2 regions of the Catenibacterium mitsuokai genome follow, and region 2 is predicted to be linked to the other one. Evidence: predicted binding sites of a transcription regulator. Region 2 holds the regulator's gene; the other holds the start of a gene.
The links. The regulator HrcA, encoded in region 2, represses chaperone genes, less so after heat shock. The targets are predictions, from matches to a motif close to TTTTAGCACTNNNNNNNNNNNAGTGCTAAAA.

Region 1: the regulator HrcA is predicted to act here: its motif matches at 2,343-2,373, upstream of clpB (ATP-dependent chaperone ClpB).

Annotation. Positions count from the first base shown of each region.
Region 1 is NZ_CP102271.1:1,000,127-1,008,707, reverse strand. Features, by position in the region: gene clpB (ATP-dependent chaperone ClpB) at 1-2,284, opposite strand, end outside; gene NQ499_RS05025 (ATP-binding protein) at 2,449-3,654, opposite strand; gene NQ499_RS05020 (helix-turn-helix domain-containing protein) at 3,677-3,886, opposite strand; gene NQ499_RS05015 (transglutaminase-like domain-containing protein) at 4,101-5,483, opposite strand; gene NQ499_RS13640 (fructose-bisphosphatase class III) at 6,292-6,375, opposite strand; gene NQ499_RS05010 (DEAD/DEAH box helicase) at 6,599-8,581, opposite strand, start outside.
Region 2 is NZ_CP102271.1:1,668,948-1,677,528, forward strand. Features, by position in the region: gene NQ499_RS08745 (DAK2 domain-containing protein) at 1-1,048, opposite strand, end outside; gene NQ499_RS08750 (Asp23/Gls24 family envelope stress response protein) at 1,060-1,413, opposite strand; gene rpmB (50S ribosomal protein L28) at 1,648-1,833, shown strand; gene NQ499_RS08760 (YjjG family noncanonical pyrimidine nucleotidase) at 1,868-2,545, opposite strand; gene dnaJ (molecular chaperone DnaJ) at 2,596-3,720, opposite strand; gene dnaK (molecular chaperone DnaK) at 3,772-5,586, opposite strand; gene grpE (nucleotide exchange factor GrpE) at 5,604-6,176, opposite strand; gene hrcA (heat-inducible transcriptional repressor HrcA) at 6,190-7,212, opposite strand; gene hemW (radical SAM family heme chaperone HemW) at 7,342-8,433, opposite strand; gene holA (DNA polymerase III subunit delta) at 8,435-8,581, opposite strand, start outside.

The sequences.
Region 1 (8,581 bases), 670 kb from region 2:
TGAACATAACGATTTCATCAATACGGTTTAAGAATTCAGGTTTGAAGTGCATCTTTAATTCATTATCCACTTCTTTACGTGTTTCTTCATTATTACCCTGCAACAAGTACTGAGAACCGATATTAGAAGTCATAATGATAATTGTATTCTTGAAGCTAACTACATTACCTTTAGAATCTGTTAAACGACCATCATCAAGAATCTGTAATAAGATATTGAAGACATCTGGATGGGCTTTTTCAATTTCATCTAATAAAACAATACTATATGGAGCACGTCTAACTGCTTCAGTTAACTGTCCACCTTCTTCATAACCTACATATCCTGGAGGAGCACCTAATAAACGAGAGACACTATATTTCTCCATATATTCACTCATATCGATACGTACAATATTCTTTTCGCTATCAAAGAGCTGTTCTGCTAAAGTTTTCGCTACTTCTGTCTTACCTACACCAGTAGGACCTAGGAATAAGAATGAACCAATTGGTCGGTTTTCATCATTGATACCAGCACGGCTTCTAAGTATTGCATCAGTGACCTTAGTAATGGCTTCATCCTGACCAATAACTCTCTTCTTCATAATATCTTCAAGATGTAATAGTTTTTCTTTTTCTGATTCCATTAGCTTAGAAACTGGAATATTTGTCCATCTAGAGATAACTTCAGAAATAGTATCTACAGTAACCTTTTCCTGTAAAAGAGCATCATCATTTTCTTTTGCCTGATAGTCTTCTATTTCCTTATTAATAGCTGGTATAGTCTGGTATTTGATCTTAGAAGCTTCTTCTAGGTTACCCTGAGATTCAAATTGTGCCATCTGTGTTTCAAGACGAACCTTCTGATTCTTTAAGTCCTTGATATGATCCACCTGAGACTTTTCTGATTTCCACTGTTCAGTTAATCCAGCAATCTTTTCATTTAATGAAGCAATCTTCTCTTTGATTTCTTCGAGTCTCTTTTCATTGTCTTCTGTTGAATCTTCTTTTTCAATAGAAATTCTTTCCATCTCTAGACGATTCTTATCACGTGTAATTGTATCTAATTCTTCTGGCATAGAATCAATTTCCATACGTACTGAAGCACATGCCTCATCAATTAAATCAATGGCTTTATCTGGCAAGAAACGATCAGTAATATAACGATCACTCATATGAGCCGCTGCGATAATCGCACTATCCTGAATCTGAACACCATGATGAGATTCAAATGGTTCCTTTAAACCTCTTAGAATTGCAATAGTATCATCAATATCAGGTTCCTGTACCAATACTTTCTGGAAACGTCTTTCTAAGGCTGCATCCTTTTCAATATACTGACGATATTCATCAAGTGTAGTTGCACCAATACAATGTAATTCACCACGTGCTAACATTGGTTTTAATAAGTTAGCCGCATCCATAGCACCATCTGTCTTACCTGCACCTACTAGCTGATGGATTTCATCAATAAACATAATGATTTGTCCTTCAGATTTCTTGATTTCATTTAAAACAGCTTTTAATCTTTCTTCAAATTCACCACGATATTTAGCACCTGCCACTAGTGAACCTAAATCAAGTTCAAATAAAGTTTTATCTTTTAATGTTTCAGGTACATCGTTCTTAACTATACGCCAAGCAAGTCCTTCTACAATTGCCGTCTTACCTACACCTGGTTCACCAATTAAAATCGGATTATTCTTTGTCTTACGTGATAAGATCTGAATCACACGTCTGATTTCTTCATCACGTCCAATAACTGGATCAATCTTGCCATCTTTAACATCTTTAACAAGATCACGTCCATATTTTTCTAATACTTCATAATTATTTTCTGGGTTTGGAGTATCCACTTTATGTCCTCCTCTCATTTCCTTAATGATTTTTTCTACTACTTTCTTATCTAGATGATAACGAGATACGAAGTTTCGGATAAAGGTACCTTGCGAATTAAACAGTGCGAGAATAAGATGTTCTACACTCATATAGTCATCTTTATACTCTGTCTTAATTCTTTCCGCATTCGCAATCCAGCTATTCAAATCATAACTTAAGCGTAACTGATCCTGTGTGACCTGTCCTACACTCGGTTTCTTATTTATCTCAGCATTGAGTAGATCCTGTACTTCTGGTATAGAAATATTGAGTTTTGTAAGCACTCTATAGAAAATACCAGAACTATCTTCTAATAATGCATACATGAGATGTTCAACATCTACAATCTGCTGATTAAGAGATAAAGCGCTCTGCGCCGCACGTCCAAATGCTTCCTGCATGGCTTCTGTCCATTTTTCACTATTCATCGCAATCACTCCTTTTAGCACTCTTCTTTCTCTTGTGCTAATGCTAGTATATCACTTTTATTAGCACTGTCAAGTAGCGTGTGCTAATTTCTATAAAGATTTTGTGACTTGTTGTGACTACTAATTGAAAAAAGTAATTACAGTCTTAAAGCATTTTGCTTTGCTCAGTCTACAATCCCCAATAACCAGTCTCTTGCATTTATACGTCGAATTCCTTCATATTGTTCTTCTGGTTCTTCATCCATTGTTAAGATAATCTTCGGATAATGATCTCGTATTGCTTGTAATGGTCTTAATTCTCTCAAAAGTGTATTTTCATCTCGTACAGTCAGTGCTACCTGGAAATATACTGTTCCCTTTTTATTCTGTGCTACAAAATCGACTTCATATGAATCGATTTTTCCAACATACACATCATATCCTCGACGCAACAATTCCAAATAGACTATATTTTCCAGAACATGTCCTGCATCTGCCTGCCTTGAACCTAAAAGCATATACCTCATTCCAATATCAACTATATAATATTTTTCAAGAGTCTTTAAATATTGTTTTCCCTTTATATTATAACGTTTTGCCTGATATATAATATAGCTCTCGCTAAAAGCCTCCAGATATTTTTCCACCGTTTTGGTATCAATTTTTCGCCCCTCTGAGGTCATCGTATCTGCAATTTTTTTTGAGGACAATGGATTTCCTATATTATCAAACACAAATCTTAAGACACTCTTAAGCATCATAGGATCTGTGATTTTTTTCCTGTTTATAATATCCTTCACAACAATCGTATTATAGATTCCTTCCAGATAATCTCTAATCTCATCTGGCTGATTTTTTAATTCCAATGTAAACGGAAATGAACTATTCTGCAAATACTCAGCATATTTAATTCCTCTGTCATTCATGCTACCAGTACTTTCCATATATTCCTTAAAAGACAACGGCAACATTTCAATCTGAATATATCTTCCTGAAATCATAGTCGCAATCTCACTAGACAACATATATGCATTAGAACCAGTCACATAAATATCTATGTTTTTTTTAATATAAAGACTGTCCAGCACTTTCGGAAAATCTTTTACATTCTGAATTTCATCAAGAAAAATATATGTCATTTTCCCATTAAGCAAACGTTCCTTTAAATATTTATATAATTTTCTGTAATCTGTCAGTTCTTCATAATCAAGATCTTCAAAATTAATAGAAATAATCTGTTCTTCCTCAACCCCATGTTCTTTTAAATAATTGCGATAAATTTCCAGAAGCATAGATTTTCCACAACGTCGTACACCTGTAACAATTTTAATCAACTGCTTATCTTTCCATGCAATCAGTTTTTCTAAATATTCTTTTCTTTCTATAATCATAATAATGCTCCCTTCGTTTTTACTAATTATATTCCAAAAACAACAAAATATTCAATAGTTTTAGGATTACATTCCAAAAACTATTGATTTTCATATCTTTTTGGGAACAAAAGTTGACTTGATAGCTGTTTCTGTGTGAATCAATATTATTCGTCTCCATATAGACAATATATCCGGCATAGCGGTCAAGGACAGCCTGTATTGCTATGGAGTCTCCCTCATATGCCTTTATAATCGTATCATAGTGTTGAGCATCACTTTATTTACTGCTAAAAGACACATAATTATTCAAATTAAATGAAAAAGGCATTACAGATATGAACTCTTTCTATTCACATTATTTGTAATGCCTTTTTTATGTTTTGTGTGTAAAAAAGAAAAGGGAAGGAAACATCCAAAACCACTCTTCAAACATTTCTGTCCCTAACAGCGAGACTTACGATAATTTATTTTTCAATATCTTCCATAGAAATCAGTTCCTGTGATACATCCACCTGAGAGAAGCGAAGATCATGATCCTCGTACTCAAATTCTCCTCTCTGATTATCAATCGGATCGATGCGGAGCCATTTTTTCTCTGGCATGAATTCTTTTTGGATTTCAGAGTTGGCTGGCATACGGAAAATGTCCAGATTACCAAAGTAATAGTTCCAACGCTCTTTGTCTCCTTCACGCCATGCACTTCCACCAAAGGAAGGGTCTGCAAATACCCATCCATAAGGTGCTACATAGAATTGTGCCCAATCATGGCATCCTGTATAATACTTCGTTGCATATAGACCTGACTGCCAACGTGCTGGAATTCCAGACATGCGGCAAAGTGTGATGAATAACAGCGTCTGTACACCACAGTCACCTTTTAGGTTGATTGCACAGTATTCTGGAATACACTCAATTGTAAAATACTCTCTCATAAAAGAATACATAACTTTTGTTGTCACAAAATCATAGAATCGACGTGCCAAAATAATTGGATTCGTCTCATCTCCTGCAAGCTCATCTCTTAGTTCTCTTAAGTAAGGAGTGAATACGATATGTGGTGCCTGCTCTTCCAAACAGAAATCTGGCTGCTCTTTAGACACCTTGTCAGGATCTAACTCGACATAATTGACATGGTAGTCAAATGAATAATCAACCATAAACTCCTGATTCTCTTTCAGTTCAGTCTCAAAATACACTGTTCTCTGTGGTGCATCAAAAGGTGCTATATATGTAATCTCTGGATTAGATGCATGAATCTCTACATGAGAAACCTGCTCATATACCTTTGGAATTGGAAGATGTACACGAACCTTTCGTCCTACCTCTTCGAATTCTTTCTTAACTTTTATTGTTGAACGTATACGAGTATGTACAGTTCTTCCACCATGTTCCTTCATGTAATGTATATTTTCGTTCAGTAGCTTCTGATTCAGGTTGTTTTCTTTGTTATTCTCTGGATTTTCTACAATAACACGCTTGGCAAAGTCTGGACGTGTCTTAATTAGATTTTCATAGAATCGACGCTGAAAATGTACCTCGCCGTCCACATAAATCCAATCGGCTGCACCGATTTCTTTTAAATGATCTAACTCTTCTTTTTTGAAATCACGCAAATGGCTCTTCATGATTTCCAATGCTTCATCATAAGTAAATGGATATTCATTTCCACCCATAACACCAATGACTTCCTGTTCGATTTCCAGACGTTTTCTAAGTGCCTGTGGAATATCCTTTTCTTCTAGAAAATAATGAATCATTTTCTGGGCTCCAGCATAATCACCATAAATTTTTAATTTCAGAATGTCCTCTGGAAGCGGAACATTCATAAAAGATAAATCCTGATACATGAGTTATACCTCCTCGCATACTAATTTATATTACTGTTCGTTTTCAAAACCTATGAACTACGCTGACTTGAATAGCATATCTGTTAATTTAAAGACTGCCTCCATATTTGCACAAGTGATGTTATTTGCTGCTGCAGTAAGGATGGCTGCTAAGTAATCCCCAGATCACTCTCAATCCATAATTTATTCCTGAAGTCACTAAAATCAATATCATGCACAAAGCAGAATAATCCTATTCCTCATCTACTGACAATTGAGTATGATACACATAATGCTTTCGCAAATTCCGTCTGACTTATAAGCTTTGTTTTCGAACTTCTTTTATATATTTCAAAAAACTCATCTGCAATCTTTTTTCAAAATATAGTAAAAATTATAGCATGTATGCAAATAACTTGCTGTATTTTATAATACATTTTCTCGTTCTCTAATGATATCCTGTAAAAACAGGACCTATTGCCTTGTTACGATGTTTAGTGCACATGATAGGCTGATAATTCAACAAGACCACTGAATGGTTGTTATCATTCAATTGTGTAATATCTATTACCTTTTTTTTGATTATATATAATACTATTTGACAATAAAGGCAAAAAGTGCATGACCCACTATCAGTAATATAGCCATGCACTTGTAACAAATTGTTTATACCTTATAGTTAGAACTCTTCGTTTCCACAAGAATAGTCAAGAATCTTATTTAATCTCTATAACCATTACTCTTTTTGATGATGTTTCTACAAGTTCTGACTCTATGTCTTTGTTTTCTATGAGTACTGCGTGAACTACTCTGGAATGGTTGATGGGATTTAATGTCTAACTAACATTTTACCACTTGCATGTACTGGATGTTCTCCTTTAGATGTAAGAACAGGTATATGTCCATTAATAATATGAGACGTTCTGAGTAAAGTCCAAAATCATGAAAAATCATATTATAGATCCTTTCTTCTTCATAGAATAAATAATAAGGATTACGATGTTCTTTCCATGTGGATTCATCTTATACGTAATACGTTCAAACGTCTTAATATTTCTATCTAACAAAAAGTATACTCTTGTTTAAAAGTTATTACTAGTTAACATATTGTAAAGAAAATAACATACATTTCTATTTTAGGATAAGTTCATTATACGTTTTCTTTCTTCATCAATCATATTTGTTAAAGAAGTTGAATCTATTTCAATATTATTGACAGCAGCTGATTGATCAGCAAACGCATTAAAGACATTTGTCTTTCGTGTAAGTATATCGGTAATTCTTTCATCAATCGTATCATTACATAACAAGCGATAAACCAATACATTTCTTGATTGTCCCATACGATAAGCTCTTGAAATAGCCTGACTTTCAATAGAAGGCTTAATTTGAGGTTCACAGATGATGACTACACTGGCAGACTGAATATTTAGCCCTGTGCCACCTGCCATAATTTGTGACAGTAGTACACTACCTGCAGGAGCCGATTCAAACTCATCAATGATTTCCTGACGATGTTTAGGAGAAACAGAACCATTAATAATTTCTGTACATTGATTGCCTAATAGTTTTGAAATCTTTCTTATCGTATCTAGATAGAATGAGAATACAATGACTTTTCTTCCTTCTTCTTTCGCTTCTTGAATAATTTCCAACATTCTACATGCTTTACTTGAGTCGTGAAGATCATCTACTCTCCAAGATACCTGACGTATCTCATGATGATTATGACCTCCTTTACTTAAAGAATCATAATATTTACACTGTTCTTCATATCCCATTTCACACCATTCTTCATTTTCTAGTAGTTCTGGTAATTCAGAAAGTACATCTTCACGCTTTCTACGATAATAAACAGGTGCGATTGTTTCTCTAAATAGTGGTGCAAATGGCATCATCTTCATATTATTGATTTTCTTTGCGATATCAGGTTGAAGAATAGTAATTAAACGAATCATTTCATCAATATTATTTTCTAAAGCTGTCCCTGTCATAAATAGAAGTCTATCTGCATGTTCACATAAACGCTTTGTATTAATTGTGCGTTTTGCATCTGGATTTTTAATATAGTGCGCTTCATCTACAACCACTAGTCCACATTTTAATGACTTAGGTAATTCAAATACTGATGTCGTTTCATAGGTTGTCACTGCAATACCACCACTATTAATCCAATCTTTCATTCCCGAAGTTCTAGTGCTTCCATGAACCTTTATAGCTTGAATATCACAGAATTTCTCAATTTCTCGACACCAGTTGATTAGAACACTTGCAGGACATACTACAATAAAATGTGTTTCTCCTTGATTTCTTAAAGCCACCATTGTCGCGATAGCCTGAATAGTTTTACCTAGACCCATTTCATCACCTAGAAGTACTTTTCTTTGATGAAGAATATAGTTCACACCAAACCTCTGATAACGACGCAAGTTACAATGAAGCCCACCTAGAGAATAATCTTCAGTCTGGATTTCTTCCACAATATCTTCCGGTAAACCATATACATCATTTGACCCACCTATAAGTTCTGGAATAATCTCTTCTAGAAGTGTATTGAAACTAATAGGATTCTTTGTGAACTCATTCCAGGCATAAGTATCTGATATACTATCATGTAAATATTGATAATCATTTTCTATTTTATCAATGTTCTCTTCAAAACCATTTGATAATACATTTTGTAAATAATCATAACTTTCTATAGCTGCATTTTTTCCATCTGATGATGTAAATAGCCATCTAAAGAATCCTTTCGCGGCTTTCAGGTTATCTAATGCTTCTTCTCTTTTTTGTATGTTTTCTTCATATATTTTATCAAATTCTATACATTGGTTATTATTGTTTTTTAGTTTCAAAGTATTTAAGATAATTTCTGTTGTCTCAGATGTTTTATGATCAACACTTAGCTTTAGTTTAATTTCATCTTTAGTCGCTTCTAACGTTCCTGATACTATATTTTTAACAAGATGTGCTTTTTCTTCACTAATCCCTTTAATTTTAGAAAGAGAATAGACAGAAGCGTAATAGACATCCGCATAACTATTATAACCATGCGTTCTTAACAATTTAACACGTATCCCTTTCTTACCACGGTTTAATTCTTCGACAGGAATACCTTC
Region 2 (8,581 bases):
GACCACCAGATACAACATGATCACAATTTAATTCAAGGAACATATCCTTAATACCATCACCTGCAGCCACAGAAATAAGAGCCATTTCCTTAGCAGGAGCCATTGGGATTTCTTCTTCTTTTTCTTCTTCAGATACTTCAGTATTGACTACAGTTACCTTAGTGAATTCACCAAAACGAAGACCTGTATTTAATGCATTACCAGGCTTTAATGTATCTACATTACCAATAACCTTGTTATCTTTCTGTGCTACATCTACGTTCTTACCTGGTAAATTCTTTAACTCATTGATGAAACCATCTAAGTTGAATGCATTCATCTTTCTGTCATCAATCTTTAATGTGAACTGTACACGATAACCATAAGGCTTTTCTTCTTCCTGTACAATTTCCACATCACTTGCCGCACCAACATTATCTACTTTTTCAATTACTTCACCAGCAAGAGCAGCCATGAAACCAGTTAATACTAATAATAAACCAGCTCCTCCTGAGTCAACTACACCTACTTCTTTTAATACTGGAAGAAGTTCAGGTGTATTATCTAAAGACTTTTCAGCACTCTTTACAAAGTAAGAGAACCAGTCTTCAATTTCCATATCTGGCTGTACATACTTAGCAGCTGCATCAGCAGATTCTCTAATAACTGTTAAGATTGTTCCTTCTACTGGACGCATAACTGCTTTATAAGCCACTTTAGCCCCAGAAGAGAATGCATCAGATAATTCTGCAACATTGGCAGTTTCTTTTCCCTTAAGTGATTTAGCGACACCTCTAAAGATCTGAGAAAGGATTACACCAGAGTTTCCTCTTGCTCCCATTAATAAGCCCTTAGAAAGAGTTTTAGCAATATCACCAATAGATGTATCATCAGCAAGCTTTTCAACCTGTTCAGCCCCAGAATTGAATGTAAGAGACATATTAGTACCTGTATCTCCATCTGGTACTGGGAAGACGTTTAAAGCATCTACCTCAGGATGATTATTATGTAATACGATAGCCCCGCTTAAGACCATCTGTTTAAACATTTTACCGTTAATTTCCTTCATGCTTCATCCTCCTAGTCCATTACACGGATGCTCTGAACATAAACATTCACAGCTTCAATATCAATATCTAGAGTCTTTTCTAGTACATATTTAACTTTCTTCTGTACTTCATATACGATTTCAGAAATCTTCACACCGTAACCTACAATAATATAAAGATTAATAATAGAACCAGTCTGACCTTCTTCAACAACAATTCCTTTAGAATAATTATCTTTACCTAGAAGATCATAAAAACCATCCATCATCTTCTGGCTAGCCATACCTACAACACCATAACATTCTGTTGCAGCTCCGCCACAAATAGTAGCAATAACGTCAGTTGAAATATCTATATTTCCAAGATCAGTTGTTTTTTTAATCATATTGATTCCTCCATTTTTATTCTTTTTTCATAATAGTAATTATATATCATATACACAAACATTACAAACAATTAGGATTATAGCAAACAATAAAGATTTTTCAATCCTTATTTAATGCTTAAATACACCTTTTTTTACATTTTGTACAGATTAATAAAAAAAATGATTGATTTTTGATGAGGTAGATGGTAAGATACACGAGTATGTGAAACAAGTAAAAGGATGGTGAATTCAATGTCTAGAAAATGTCAGCTTAGCGGTAAAGGACCTATGTCTGGTAACAACCGTTCTCATGCATTAAACGCTACAAGAAGAAAGTGGAATGTTAACTTACAGAAAGCTACTGTCATCATCGATGGTAAGCCTACAAAGGTAAGAGTTTCTGCAAGACAGTTAAGAACTTTAAGAAAGAGCGCTTAATCGATATAATAATAGAGGCTGGTAACAGCCTCTTTTATTTTACTATGTCTAACACTTCTATAAGTTTGTCTATTTCATATGTGACAGCTTGAGAAGTGTTTTTTTGATGAGCTGGATTAAAGTAGCATGTATCTATTCCTACATTCTCTCCACCCTTTATATCGCTTGTAAGTGAGTCTCCAATAATAATTGTGGTATCAGGATCATAGTGGGTCTTTTCTTTAATATAATTAAAGTAAGTGAGATCAGGTTTTTCATATCCTACATCTTCTGAGATGAATATATCATCAAATAAATCATAAAGCCCTGTACCCTTTAATTTGCCTAACTGAGCGACTTTTGAGCCATTTGATGCTGCATACTGCTTGCAATGTGGTTTAAGCGCCAAAATGACATCTAAGGCGAATTCATTCAAACAATAATAAGTACCTAATGCTTCCTGATAATCTTTATTAAACTGAACACCATCAATAGAAACATTAAGTAATGTAAAAAAATCTACAAAACGTTTCACCATGAGTTCATTTCTTCTTGAATGATCCTTTTCAATCATCTTCCAGCATTCTTTATTAATCTTTTTGTATTCTTCAAATTGTGCTTCTGTCATAGATACGCCATGCTTCTCTAAACATTTTTCCATGCTGATTTTTTCAGACATTTCAAAATTAAGAAGTGTGCCATCTATATCCCATAATATAGTTTTATATTTCATAATGTCCTCCTTATTTCATTATACGAAAAAGATAGGAATACTCAATATCCCTATCTCTTGAATGATTTCTTAAATTGATCAAAAATAGATTCTTTTTCGTCTAATTCCTTAAGTTTCATGTAAAGGTCTTTTTCTTTCTTGCTGAGTTTCTTAGGAATAGAAACATTGACCTGAACATACTGATCACCATAAGTATCACTACGCATGTTCTTGACACCTTTACCCTTAAGTCTCATGACTGTACCAGTTTGTGTTCCTGCTGGAATCTTCATAGTCACATCACCATAAACAGTAGGTACTTCTACTTCACAGCCAAGAGTTGCATCGACTGCAGAAACTGGAACTGATATAGAAATATCATTACCATTTCTCACAAAGTATTTATGTGGACGAACATAGATTTCTACATATAAGTCCCCATTAGGTCCACCATTGACACCACGCTGTCCTTTACCAGCGACACGTAACTGCTGATGAGAATTAATACCAGCTGGGATAGTTAATTCAACAGTGACATTCTTATTAATATATCCTGAACCATGACAATGTGGGCACTTATCCTTGACTACCTTACCTGTACCATGACAGTCTGGACAGACTGTTTCATTAATGATAGTACCAAATGGCGAACGCTGCTGTACTCTAATACGTCCTGTACCACCACATCTAGAACATGTATGCACATCATTAGGATTCTTCGCACCTGTACCATGACAATGAGAACACTGTTCATCGTAGTTAATCTTAAGTTCAGTCTTTTTGCCCTTGATAGCATCCATGAAATCAATTTCTATCTGAACATAACGGTCTTCACCTTTTTGTGGTCCTGTAGGTCTTCTAGAACGTGACTGTCCTCCGCCAAAGAATGAACCGAAGATATCACCAAAGTCCATATCTTCAAATCCACCAAATCCCTGGCCACCAAATCCTCCAGCACCTGCACCACCCTGTTCAAATGCTGCATGTCCATAACGGTCATAAGCGGCCTTCTTATTCTCATCAGAAAGAATTTCATAGGCTTCATTAACTTCCTTGAACTTTTCTGCTGCATCAGGCGCCTTATTCACATCAGGGTGATATTTCTTTGCCATCTTACGATAGGCACGTTTTATTTCATCTTTTGAAGCATCCTTGGACACACCAAGGACTTCATAGTAATCTCTCTTATCTGCCATAAATCACACCTCATTTAATATAAGCCAAGGGGGATTCCCTTGGCTTTCTTGTTAGTTCTTTTCAGTAAAGTCTGCATCAACGAAATCATCGTTATTGTTGTTAGATGAAGTGTCTGCACCTGCTGTGTTACCAGCATTCTGCTGCTGATACTGAGCAGCAGCCATCTGCTGAGCAATCTTTTCAAGTTCGCTCATCTTAGATTCAAGAGTAGCCATATCATTATTATCTAATGCAGTCTTAAGTTCATCTCTTAAAGCTGTAGCCTGCTTCTTCTGATCTTCTGGAAGGTTAGCACCCTGTTCAGCTAAAGCCTTATCAATCTGGTTGATCATAGCTTCTGCTTTGTTCTTAGTTTCGATGTCTTTACGTTTCTTTTCATCGTCAGCTTTGTTGCTTTCTGCTTCCTTAACCATTCTATCGATTTCTTCTTCACTTAAACCTGTAGAGTTCTGAATAGTGATAGACTGTTCTTTGTTTGTCTTCATATCTTTTGCTTTAACGTTTACGATACCGTTAACGTCGATATCAAATGATACTTCAATCTGAGGAACGCCTCTTGGAGCTGGTTCAATACCATCAAGTTTGAATAAGCCTAACTGCTTATTATCTTTAGCCATAGCACGTTCACCCTGTAATACGTTGATATCTACAGCTGGCTGGTTATCAGCAGCAGTTGAGAAGATCTGTGATTTAGTAGTTGGGATAGTTGTGTTACGAGGAATTAATACTGTCATAACACCACCCATTGTTTCGATACCAAGTGATAATGGTGTAACGTCAAGTAATACGATATCTTTAACATCACCAGTGATAACACCACCCTGGATTGCAGCACCCATAGATACTACTTCATCAGGGTTAACTGACTTGTTAGGTTCTTTTCCTAATAATCTCTTAACTGATTCCTGTACTGCGATAATACGAGTAGAACCACCAACTAATAAGATCTGATCGATTTCTGATGGAGTAACGTCAGCATCATTTAATGCCTGTCTTACTGGAGTTTCAGTTGCAGCAACTAAATCAGATGTTAATTCATCAAATTTTGCTCTTGTAAGAGTCATATCTAAATGAAGTGGTCCATTAGCACCAGCTGTGATATATGGTAATGAAATCTGAGTCTGCATCATACCAGATAAGTCTTTCTTAGCCTTTTCTGCAGCATCTTTAACTCTCTGCATAGCCATCTTATCAGCGCTTAAATCAACACCGTTTTCTTTCTTGAATTCACTAATCATGTAGTCCATAACTTTCTTATCGAAGTCATCACCACCTAAGTGGTTGTTACCTGCAGTAGCTAATACATCGAAAGTACCATCAGCTAAGTCAAGGATAGATACATCGAATGTTCCACCACCTAAGTCATATACTAATACTTTCTGTTCCTGTTCAGTCTTGTCTACACCATAAGCAAGAGCTGCTGCTGTAGGTTCGTTGATGATACGTTCAACTTCAAGACCTGCAATCTTACCAGCATCTTTTGTAGCCTGACGCTGTGAGTCATTGAAGTAAGCTGGAACTGTGATAACTGCACGAGTTACAGGTTCACCTAAATAACTTTCAGCAGTAGCTTTTAAGTTCTGAAGAATCATTGCTGAAATTTCTTCTGGTGTATAATCACGACCATTGACATGTTCTTTATAGCTTGTACCCATATGTCTCTTGATTGATGCTACAGTATCAGGATTTGTAACTGCCTGACGCTTTGCAGCTTCACCAACGATAATTTCGCCATTCTTGAATGCAACAACTGATGGAGTTGTTCTCATTCCTTCTGGATTTGCAATTACTTTTGCTTCACCATTTTCCATTACACTGACACATGAATTTGTTGTACCTAAATCAATACCAATAACTTTACTCATAATAAGTTCTCCTCCTATTAATCCTTATTCACTTTCACTAAAGTTGCTCTAATAACTCTATCTTTTAACATATAACCTTTTTGTAATTCTTCAGTCACAATATTTGGACCAAAGTCAGGATTGTCATCCTGCATGACTGCCTGGTGTATATTAGGATCAAATTCCTTGCCCTGTGCTTCAATCACAGTTACACCATTCTTACCTAGAATATTCATTAACTGGTTTAAGATCATCTTGTTACCCTTAAGAATATTCTTACCTTCTTCGCTTTCAGGTTCTACAGTTAATGATCTTTCATAGTTATCAATAACTGGTAGTAACTCTTCAATAAAAGACTGCATTGCATACTTTAACTGATTTGCATGTTCTGTTTTAAGTCTTTTCTTTAAGTTCTCCATATCAGCGAATACTTTATAATAATCTGTCTTCCACTTGTTGATTTGAGATTCTAAATCCTTAATCTTTTCATCTTTAGGATCTACTGTTTCTTCAGCTTTTTCTTCAGCTGTTTCTTCTTTTACTTCTTCAGCTTCTTCCTTAGTAGTTTCTTCAACAGTTTCTTCTGCTTCTTTCTTCATTTCTTCTGCCATGGTCTCACCTCTTCTACTCATCATTTTCCTTGATGATTCTTTCAATATTTTCAGTAATATATTCTACAAGCGATACAACTTTCTTGTAAGGCATACGCGTTGGACCGATTACAGAAATCGTTCCTTTGTTAGCTCCTCCTGTATCAAAAGAAGATGAAATAACAGATACATCATCAAGTCCAGATACATTTGAATCATCACCAATCAATACCTTAATGCCATCGTCATCTGTGGGTGCTAAGAAATTCCAGTTTGATGAATTTTCAAATGCACTCACTAGTTTTCTTAACTTATTGACATCATTGTATTCTGGCTGATATAACAAATGATCTTTACCAGAGAAATATACATTGTTTCTTGCAAATTTCATAAATGCTTCTAAGAAAGCATTAAACAAGATTTCATGTTCCTTGATTCTCGTATTGAGGATTGGCTTGACATCGTTTTCTAACTTATCTGCGACCTGATTAATTGGTGTACCTACCAGTGTATCATTCATAACCGATACACAGGATTGTAAATCATCCAAACTCAATGTCTCAGATAAAGTGAAAACTCGATTTTCTACATGTCCCTTATCCGTCACTATGATGGCTGTCACATTTCTTGTTCCAATAGGAACTAATGTGATATTCTGCAGGCATTCATAACTTGAATTAGGTCCTAGAGCAACCGCCGTCAGATCAGTCAACTGGCTTAACATTTCGCAGCTTTCTTTAATCAAACTATTCAATGATTGATGTGTATCACTAAAGATTGTTGCAACCTGATTCTTCACCTGTTCATCAACATTTGGCTGAAGCAAAGTATTTACATAATAGTAGTAGCCCTTCTTAGAAGGAACACGACCAGAAGATGTATGTGTCTTTACTAGAAAGCCAAGTTCTTCAAGTTTGCTCATTTCATTTCGGATAGTGGCGCTTGAATAAGGTAACTCATATTTTGTCATCAATAGTTTAGATCCAACAGGTTCTGCTGTTTCAATAAACTCTTCGACAATATATTTAAATATTAGCATTTGTCTTGCCGATAGCACTCTCAAGCACCTCCTTAGCACTCTTTTTCCTCTTGTGCTAGATTCATTATACATTCTTTTTTAGCAGTGTCAAGCCTTTAGTGCTAGTTTGTGTTAAAAAACGGTTTCTATTTTCTAGAAACCGTTGTACTACTCTGGCAAGAAATCAAGGAGAATGGAATTAAGAAGATCAAGCGTATGATTTGTTTTTAAATGATTATTTTCAATAACCAGATTGTGGTTATCTAGATTCTTAGAGAGAGCTTCTTTATAGACCTCTTCTATAGTATGATGGTATCTTCTTTTAAATTCATCAAGGTCCAATCCTTCTTCAAGACGTAAAGACATCATAAGATGATTAAACATTGTATCTTCGATTGTTTCTTTTTCTATATATATTGTATTCTTCCCCTGCAGGTAATCAGTGAGACTACGTGAGTGAGAAATAAGTTCATCATCTATCTTACCTGTGGCGCCAATACCGACACCATAATAGTTCTCATAATGCCAATAGACTTTATTATGATAAGATTCATGATTTCCTAATGCATAATTAGATACCTCATAACGATGAAAACCTGCACGAGAGAGTGTCTCTACAATATAATCACTCCAGATTCCTTCAGTTTCTTCATCAAGTGGTTCATAATTGTCATAAAGTCTTGTATGTTCTTCTAGTATAAGAGAATAGTAGGATAAATGATTGATAGGAAGTGATAAGGCAATCTGTAAATCTTCTTTTACATCTTCTAGTGTCTGTCCTGGTAATCCATACATCAAATCAATAGAGATATGCTTAAAGCCAATAGCCTTCGCATTTCTTACAACTTCTTTTGCAATAGAAGATGTATGATAACGTTCAATTCTTTTTAATAATGTATTATCAAATGTCTGTACTCCAACACTTAAGCGATTAACTCCATGAAGATGCATAATTTCTAGTTTATCTAGCGTTGCTGATTCAGGATTGACTTCTATAGTATATTCTAGAGTTCCATCACCCACAAAAGGATCTATCATATTTAATAACATCTTTAATTGATTTAAAGAAAGTGCACTTGGTGTGCCTCCTCCTATATAAATAGTTTCCATCGGATGATGAGGAAGTGTATCAAGTTCTTCCTTTAAACGTTCTAGATACTGTAATACAAACTCTTCACGATAATAAACCTTTGCAAAATCGCAATAAGAACAGATATGATCACAAAAAGGAATATGAATATAAAGTGCTTTTGTTTCCATATTATATCCTCATCAAGAAGAGTTCTAATCCTCTATATTTATCCACTGTCCCTGTCTTGATCGCATAATCAAGTTCAGATAAAGCATAAAGTTTTTCCATAAGTTCTGTAATATCAAAGTGTGCCGCATTTTTACGGATTGGATAGAT